2 regions of the Streptomyces sp. CMB-StM0423 genome follow, and region 2 is predicted to be linked to the other one. Evidence: predicted binding sites of a transcription regulator. Region 2 holds the regulator's gene; the other holds the start of a gene.
What was found. Region 2 encodes HrcA, which represses chaperone genes, less so after heat shock. Its sites were predicted from a motif close to TTNGCACTCNGNNNNNCNGAGTGCNAA; they were not measured.
Positions count from the first base shown of each region.

Region 1 (4,412 bases), 2.3 Mb from region 2:
TGGAGGCCGCCCTCGCCGAGACCCACGGCGAGGTGAAGAACGCGATCCTCGCCATCCTCGGCGGCGTGGACGGCAGCACGGCGGAGCGATTGCTCGACGCCTCACACGGTCACCTGCGCGTCGCCCTGAAGTCCGCGACCGACGTGAGCTGAACCCGGCGGTGCCGGCAGGGGGTCGTTGACCGGAGGGCACCCCCAGCCGGCGCCGCCTGGGGGTGCCAGGCCGCCCCTTCCCCGACGCCGCAGACGCGGCCGCCGCCGCTGCTCCCGCTGCGTGCCAACGCGCCCGAGGGCGGCACCCCCTGCGGGGTACCGCCCTCGGTTCGTCAGTCCGTCCGCCGGCCGGCCGCAGCCGCGGCGGACGTACGGACTTCGCGATCCCGGATCAGAAGTCCATGTCGCCGCCGGGCATACCGCCCCCGGCCGCGGCCTTCTCCTTCTCCGGCTTGTCGGCGACGACGGCCTCGGTGGTGAGGAACAGACCCGCGATCGACGCCGCGTTCTGCAGCGCGGAGCGGGTCACCTTGGCCGGGTCGAGGATGCCCTCGGCGATCATGTCGACGTACTCGCCGCTGGCGGCGTTGAGCCCGTGACCGGCGGTCAGGTTGCGCACCTTCTCCACCACGACGCCGCCCTCAAGGCCGGCGTTGACCGCGATCTGCTTCAGCGGGGCCTCCAGGGCCAGCTTCACGGCGGACGCGCCGGTGGCCTCGTCGCCCTGGAGCTCCAGCTTCTCGAAGACGTGGCCGGCCTGCAGCAGGGCGACGCCGCCGCCGGCGACGATGCCCTCCTCGACGGCCGCCTTCGCGTTGCGCACGGCGTCCTCGATGCGGTGCTTGCGCTCCTTCAGCTCGACCTCGGTCGCGGCGCCGGCCTTGATGACGGCCACGCCGCCGGCCAGCTTGGCGAGCCGCTCCTGCAGCTTCTCGCGGTCGTAGTCGGAGTCGCTGGCGTCGATCTCGGCCCGGATCTGGTTGACCCGGCCCTGGACCTGCTCGCTGTCGCCGGAGCCGTCGACGATGGTGGTCTCGTCCTTGGTGATGACGACCTTGCGGGCGCGGCCCAGCAGGTCGAGCGTGGCGCTCTCCAGCTTGAGGCCGACCTCCTCGGAGATGACCTGGCCGCCGGTGAGGATGGCGATGTCGCCGAGCATGGCCTTGCGGCGGTCGCCGAAGCCCGGGGCCTTGACGGCGACGGACTTGAAGGTGCCGCGGATCTTGTTCACCACGAGGGTGGACAGGGCCTCGCCCTCGACGTCCTCGGCGATGATCAGCAGCGGCTTGCCGGACTGCATGACCTTCTCCAGGAGCGGCAGCAGGTCCTTGACCGCGCTGATCTTGGAGTTGGCGATGAGGATGTACGGGTCCTCGAGCTCCGCCTCCATGCGCTCCATGTCGGTGGCGAAGTAGGCGGAGATGTAGCCCTTGTCGAAGCGCATGCCCTCGGTGAGCTCCAGCTCAAGCCCGAAGGTCTGCGACTCCTCGACGGTGATGACGCCTTCCTTGCCGACCTTGTCCATGGCCTCGGCGATCAGCTCGCCGATCTGGGTGTCGCCGGCGGAGATGGAGGCGGTGGAGGCGATCTGCTCCTTGGTCTCCACGTCCTTGGCCTGCTCCAGCAGGGCGGCGGAGACGGCCTCGGTGGCCTTCTCGATGCCGCGCTTCAGCGCCATCGGGTTGGCGCCGGCGGCCACGTTGCGCAGGCCCTCCTTGACCAGGGCCTGGGCCAGGACGGTCGCGGTCGTCGTGCCGTCACCGGCGACGTCGTCCGTCTTCTTCGCGACCTCCTTGACCAGCTCGGCGCCGATCTTCTCGTACGGGTCCTCGAGCTCGATCTCCTTGGCGATGGAGACACCGTCGTTCGTGATCGTGGGGGCGCCCCACTTCTTCTCGAGGACGACGTTCCGGCCCTTGGGGCCGAGGGTGACGCGGACGGCGTCGGCGAGCTGGTTCATGCCGCGCTCGAGGCCGCGCCGCGCCTCCTCGTCGAACGCGATGGTCTTGGCCATTGTGTTGAGTCCTCCCGGACAGGGGGGTCGTCTGTGTCCGGACCGCGCTGGCGCCCGCGACGGACGGTCCGCGACCCGCGTGGTTCCCTCCCACCCGGCGTACGGACCTCACCGAACCGGTCCCGTGCTGTCACTCTCACGGGGAGAGTGCTAACGCCAATGATTAGCACTCGCCCCCTGCGAGTGCAAGCGGGTAGGGGCTTCTCATGCGCAGAGCGGAACCGGACCGCGGCACCGCACAACAGGCGGCGGAAGGAGGCATGGACAGAGAGGCGCGGGCAGGGGGCGCGGACAGAGGGGTACGGACACGGGGCGCGGACAGCAGAGGGCCCGCACCCCGGAGGATGCGGGCCGTCGCGAGTCGTCCGTGGTCGATGCCCGGCGCTCAGCCGCTGACGCGGACCATGTCTGCCTGCGGCCCCTTCTGGCCCTGCGAGATCTCGAACTCGACCCGCTGGCCTTCCTCGAGGGTGCGGTATCCGTCCATCTGAATCGCGCTGTAGTGGACGAAGACATCCGCACCACCGTCGACCGCGATGAAGCCGTACCCCTTCTCCGCGTTGAACCACTTGACGGTGCCCTGAGCCATTCCAAACTCCCCTATTGCCGGCCCTTACACAGGACCGCACTCCGCGGACCCGGGTCAGACCTCACCCCCGGATACACGCCGGGGCGTGCGCCGGAACGCGTCGACCGCGGCTGAATGTATCCGCACAGATGCCCAGTGCAACAGGTCAATCGGACGAGAATTCTGCGGACACCCGATCGGTATTTTTCCGATCAATTTCCGCCATTCCCCGACAACTCGGGCAGGGCATAACTCACCATCACGACAATTAACTCTCCGCATTTGCGGGGAACTTGTCGCGTTCTCATATGCGTGGAACATGGGCCACGAGGGGGGAACGTCCCAACCCTATCGCGTGTCCGGACATGCGAACGGCCCCACTCCGGATCGGTGGGGCCGCACACACGCAAGAGGGGTTCAGCAGCCTCCGGCGACCGCCGGAATGATCGAGATCCCGGCCCCCTCCGGAGTGGGAGTCTGCAGGCCATCGGCGAAGCGGACGTCGTCATCGTTCACGTAGACGTTCACGAAGCGGCGCAGCTTGCCTTGATCGTCCAGCACCCGGCCGGCGATGCCCCGGTGGTTCTTCTCCAGGTCTTCGATCACCTCGGCCAGCGTCGCGCCCTCGGCGCTCACCTCTGCCCGCCCGTCGGTATACGTACGGAGGATGGTCGGAATTCGGACGTTCACGCTCATGATGCGAGGCCGGCCTCTCGGAAGGAGTCGAGTGTGGGACGAATGATCGCGCTCGGCCCCGTGGTGGGAGCGACCGCGTCGAGGGTCTTCAGACCGTCGCCGGTGTTGATCGCGACGGTGGTCTCTGCCGGGTCGATCCGGCCGTCCGCGACGAGCTTCGCCAGCACGCCGAAGGTCACGCCGCCCGCGGTCTCCGCGAACACGCCCTCGGTACGGGCCAGCAGCTTCACCGCGTCCACGACCTCGGCGTCCGTCACGTCCTCCACCGCGCCGCCGGTGCGGCGGGCGATGTCCAGCACGTACGGACCGTCGGCCGGGTTGCCGATGGCGAGGGACTTGGCGATCGTGTCGGGCCGCACGGGACGTACCACGTCGTGACCGTCCTTGTAGGCCCGCGAGACCGGGGAGCAGCCCGTCGCCTGGGCGCCGAAGATCTTGTACGGGCGCTCCTCGACCAGCCCCGTCGCGATCAGCTCCTTCAGCCCCTTGTCGATCTTCGTGAGCTGGGAGCCGGAGGCGACGGGGATGACGATGTTGTCCGGGAGCCGCCAGCCGAGCTGCTCGCAGATCTCGTACGCGAGGGTCTTGGAGCCCTCCGCGTAGTACGGGCGCAGATTGACGTTCGTGAACCCCCAGCCCTCGCCGATCGGATCGCCGATCAGCTCCGAGCAGAAGCGGTTCACGTCGTCGTACGTGCCCTCGATGCCGACGACGTCACCGCCGTAGACCGCGGCCATGACGACCTTCGCGTGCTCCAGGTCGTACGGGATGAACACGCACGAACGCAGCCCCGCCCGCGCCGCGGCCGCGCCGACCGCGCCCGCCAGATTGCCCGTGGACGAACACGACAGCGTGGTGAAGCCGAAGGCGCGCGCCGCCTCGACGGCGATGGCGACGACGCGGTCCTTGAAGGAGTGCGTCGGGTTGCCCGAGTCGTCCTTGACGTGCAGCGCGCCCGTCACGCCCAGCTCGGCGGCGAGCCGGTCGGCGCGGTGCAGCCGGGTGAACCCCGGGTTCAGGTTCGGCTTGTCCGCCACGTCCGCGGGGACCGGCAGCAGCGGCGCGTACCGCCAGATGCTCCGCGGCCCCGCCTCGATACGGGCCCGCAGCCGGGCGGCGGACTCGGCGTCACCGGGGGGGA
Region 1 covers NZ_CP025407.1:3,510,621-3,515,032, forward strand. The annotation lists gene murQ (N-acetylmuramic acid 6-phosphate etherase) at 1-152, shown strand, start outside; gene groL (chaperonin GroEL) at 385-2,007, opposite strand; gene CXR04_RS15095 (cold-shock protein) at 2,393-2,596, opposite strand; gene CXR04_RS15100 (MoaD/ThiS family protein) at 2,993-3,271, opposite strand; gene thrC (threonine synthase) at 3,268-4,412, opposite strand, start outside.
Region 1: a site for HrcA is predicted at 2,135-2,161, ahead of groL (chaperonin GroEL). Genes of this name have one in related genera too.

Region 2 (4,412 bases):
TCCAGGATGCGGCGCCACGCCGCGCCCGTGTCCGGGGGCCAGCCCAGTTCGCGGCAGACGCCCGTCTTCCAGTCCTCGCCCCGCGGGATCCTCGGCCACGCCGCGATGCCCACCGACGCGGGCTTGACCGCCTCCCAGATGTCCACGTACGGGTGACCGACCACCAGCGCGTGGCTGCTCGTCACCGACTCCGCGATGCGCCACTCCTTCGTGCCCGGGACCAGGTGGTCCACCAGCACCCCCAGGCGCGCGTCCGGGCCGGGGGCGAAGGCGGAGACCACCGACGGCAGGTCGTCCACGCCCTCCAGGTACTCGACCACCACGCCCTCGACCCGCAGGTCGTGGCCCCAGACGCGCTCCACCAGCTCCGCGTCGTGGCGGCCCTCGACGTAGATGCGGCCGGCGCGGGCCACGCGCGCGGTGTGGTCGCGCACCGCGATCGAGCCGGAGGCTGAGAGCAGGGGGCCCGTCTGGCGAGTACGGCCCGGGCGTACCAGCGTGACCACCTTGCCGTCGATCATGAAGCCCCGCGGCGTCAGCGGGAACACCCGGTGCTTGCCGAAGCGGTCCTCCAGGGTGACCGTCGGGCCCTCCGCGGTCTTCTCCGTGCGGATGACCGCGCCGCAGAAGCCCGTCGCCACCTCCTCCACCACCAGATCGGGCTCGGCCTCCACCTCGGGGGCCGGCTGCTGCGGCTTCTTCCAGGGGGGCGTGAGGTCGGTGTCGTAGCGGCGCACGGAAGTGAGATTACGACAAGCGTCCCGCCAGTTCGTCGCGTTGGGCCCGTAGGAAGTCCGCCCCTACCGCCGCCCCGTGCCCCGGGACGTAGACCGCCCCGGAACCGCCCAGCTCCAGCAGCCGGTCCAGCGCCGCCGGCCACCGGGCCGGGGTCGCATCCCGGCCCACAGAAGGCGGGCCCGACTCCTCCACCAGGTCGCCGCAGAAGACGACGGCCGGGCGGCCCGGGACGTAGACCGCCATGTCGTGCGACGAGTGCGCCGGGCCCAGCTCGACCAGCAGCACCTCCCGGCCGCCCCCGAGGTCCAGCGGGTACGTGCCGGAGACCGGGTGCCGCGGGGCGACCAGGACGTCGACGGCCTCCGCCGCCGCGTCGCGGTTCAGCCCGTGGCGTACGGCGTCCGCGCGCAGCTCGTCCGCGCCCGGGCCGCGCAGGTGCGCGGCCATGCCCGCCGGGCCGTAGACCTCGGCGCCGGCGAAGGCCGCGGTGCCGAGCACGTGGTCGAAGTGCGGATGCGTGAGCGCGATACGGGTCACGGGGCGGCCGAAGCGGTCCCGTACGGCCCGGCGCAGCTCCGCGCCCTCCCGCAGCGAGGCGCCCGTGTCCACGAGCAGCACGCCTTCCGCTCCGCCCACCGCGCCCGCCGTCGCGTCCCAGCGGGGCAGCCGGCGCCGCAGGACGTCCGGGGCCAGCTCTTCCCAACCGCCACCCATACCCCGACGCTATAACCTGACAGGCCGCCTTGCCCGGGCTGCCCTACCCGGCCGTACACTGGCCCGGAACCCTGGCACTCCCCGCCGTCGAGTGCCAGCGGCGGAACGACCGGACGGGACCCCGAGTACGGAGGTGGGCAGCATGCTCAGCGAGCGCCGGCTCGAAGTGCTGCGCGCCATCGTCCAGGACTACGTGGGTACGGAGGAGCCGGTCGGCTCCAAGGCGCTCACCGAGCGGCATCACCTGGGTGTCTCCCCGGCGACGGTGCGTAACGACATGGCCGCCCTGGAGGACGAGGGGTACATCGCCCAGCCGCACACCAGCGCCGGCCGCATCCCCACCGACAAGGGCTACCGGCTGTTCGTCGACAAGCTCGCCGACGTCAAGCCGCTGAGCGCGCCCGAGCGGCGGGCGATCCAGAACTTCCTGTCCGGCGCCGTCGACCTCGACGACGTCGTGGGGCGCACCGTGCGGCTGCTGGCGCAGTTGACGCGGCAGGTGGCGGTGGTGCAGTACCCGTCGCTGACCCGCTCGACCGTGCGCCACGTCGAGCTGCTCCAACTCGCCCCCGCGCGCGTGATGCTCGTGCTCATCACCGACACCGGCCGGGTCGAGCAGCGCATGATCGACTGCCCGGCGCCGTTCAGCGAGGACTCCCTCGCCGACCTGCGCGCCCGGCTCAACAGCCGTGTCGTCGGCCGCCGGTTCGCCGACGTGCCGCGGCTGGTGGCCGACCTGGCGGAGCCCTTCCCCGCGGACGACCGGGGCACGGTGCAGACCGTGCTGTCGGTGCTGCTGGAGACGCTGGTGGAGGAGACGGAGGAGCGGCTGATGATCGGCGGCACCGCCAACCTCACCCGCTTCGACCACGACTTCCCGCTCACCATCCGGCCGGTGCTGGAGGCGCTGGAGGAGCAGGTGGTGCTCCTGCGGCTGCTCGGCGAGGCGAAGGAACCGGGCGTGATGGTGCGTATCGGCCATGAAAACGACCACGAGGGGCTCACCTCCACCTCGGTCGTCTCCGTCGGATACGGTTCTGGCGGCGACACCGGTGAAGCCGTCGCCAAGCTCGGCGTGGTCGGACCTACCCGCATGGACTACCCCGGAACGATGGGAGCGGTACGCGCAGTGGCACGGTACGTCGGACAGATCCTGGCGGAGTCATAAGTGGCCACGGACTACTACGCGGTCCTCGGCGTCGGACGTGACGCGTCGCAGGAGGAGATCAAGAAGGCGTTCCGCAGACTCGCCCGCGAGCTGCATCCGGACGTGAACCCGGATCCGAAGACCCAGGAGCGGTTCAAGGAGATCAACGCCGCCTACGAGGTGCTGTCGGACCCGCAGAAGAAGCAGATCTACGACCTCGGCGGCGACCCGCTGTCGCAGAACGGCGCCGCGGCCGGCGGCTTCGGCGCCGGCGGCTTCGGCAACCTCTCCGACATCATGGACGCCTTCTTCGGCCAGGCGGGCCAGCGCGGCCCGCGCTCGCGCACGCGGCGCGGCCAGGACGCCATGATCCGGCTCGAAATCGAGCTGGAGGAGGCGGCGTTCGGCGCCACCAAGGAGATCCAGGTCGACACCGCGGTGGTCTGCGGCACCTGCAACGGCGAGGGCGCGGCGCCCGGTACGTCGGCGCAGACGTGCGACATGTGCCGCGGCCGCGGCGAGGTCTCGCAGGTCACCCGGTCCTTCCTCGGCCAGGTCATGACCTCCAGGCCCTGCCCCCAGTGCCAGGGCTTCGGCACGGTCGTGCCCACGCCGTGCCCCGAGTGCGCGGGCGACGGCCGGGTGCGCTCGCGGCGTACGCTCACGGTGAAGATCCCCGCGGGCGTCGACACCGGCACCCGCATCCAGCACGCCGGCGAGGGCGAGGTCGGCCCGGGCGGCGGCCCCGCGGGCGACCTGTACGTGGAGATCCGCGAGCTGCCGCACCTGATCTTCCAGCGCCGCGGCGACGATCTGCACTGCACGGTGACGATCCCGATGACGGCGGCCTCCCTGGGCACGAAGGTCAATCTGGAGACGCTCGACGGCCTGGAAGAGGTCGACATCCGCCCCGGTACGCAGTCGGGGCAGTCGATTCCGCTGCACCAGCGCGGCGTCACGCATCTGCGCGGCGGCGGCCGGGGCGACCTGGTCGTGCACGTGGAGGTCGAGACGCCGCAGAAGCTGGACCCGGAGCAGGAGCGGCTCCTTCGCCAACTCGCCCAGTTGCGCGGCGAGGAGCGCCCCCAGGGCCATTTCAAACCGGGCCAGCAGGGGCTGTTCTCGCGGCTGAAGGACGCCTGGAGCGGCCGCTAGCACCCCGGCAGGGGACCTCGCCCGGCCGCCGCCGTGCGGCCCGTGCGACGGGTGTTGCGGGTGGGGCGTCAGCCGTCCCCAGGTGCGTGAAAACGCGCGGATTCCAAGATCCGGCGCGGGCCGCCGGCGTCCGACCTGCATGACAGGATTGAGCCATGCCCACCGAGCTGAACGATCTGTTCACCTTCCCGATCGTGCAGGCGCCCATGGCCGGTGGCGCTTCCTGCCCGCAGCTCGCCGCCGGGGTGCTGGAGGGCGGCGGCCTGGCCTCCCTCGCCGCCGGTTACAAGACGCCCGAGGCGATGTACGAGGAGATCCGCCAACTGCGGGCCGTCACCGACCGGCCCTTCGGCGTCAACCTGTTCATGCCCCAGCCTCCCTCGCCGCCCGACCCCGCCCAGATCGAGGCGTACGCCGAGCAGTTGGCCGGCGAGGCCGAGTGGTACGGCACGCCGCTGGGGGACGCCGAGGCCGGCACGGACGACGCCTTCGACGCCAAGGTGGCGATACTCCTGGACGAGCCGGTGGCGCTGGTGTCGTTCACCTTCGGCTGCCCCGAGGCGGCCGTGCTCGACGCCTTCGCCCGCGCCGGCACGTACACCGTCGTCACCGTCACCAACGTCGTCGAGGCGCGCCGCGCGCAGGCCACCGGGGCGGA
Region 2 covers NZ_CP025407.1:5,833,637-5,838,048, forward strand. The annotation lists gene CXR04_RS25325 (DUF3097 domain-containing protein) at 1-737, opposite strand, end outside; gene CXR04_RS25330 (MBL fold metallo-hydrolase) at 748-1,452, opposite strand; gene hrcA (heat-inducible transcriptional repressor HrcA) at 1,595-2,620, shown strand; gene dnaJ (molecular chaperone DnaJ) at 2,621-3,754, shown strand; gene CXR04_RS25345 (nitronate monooxygenase) at 3,910-4,412, shown strand, end outside.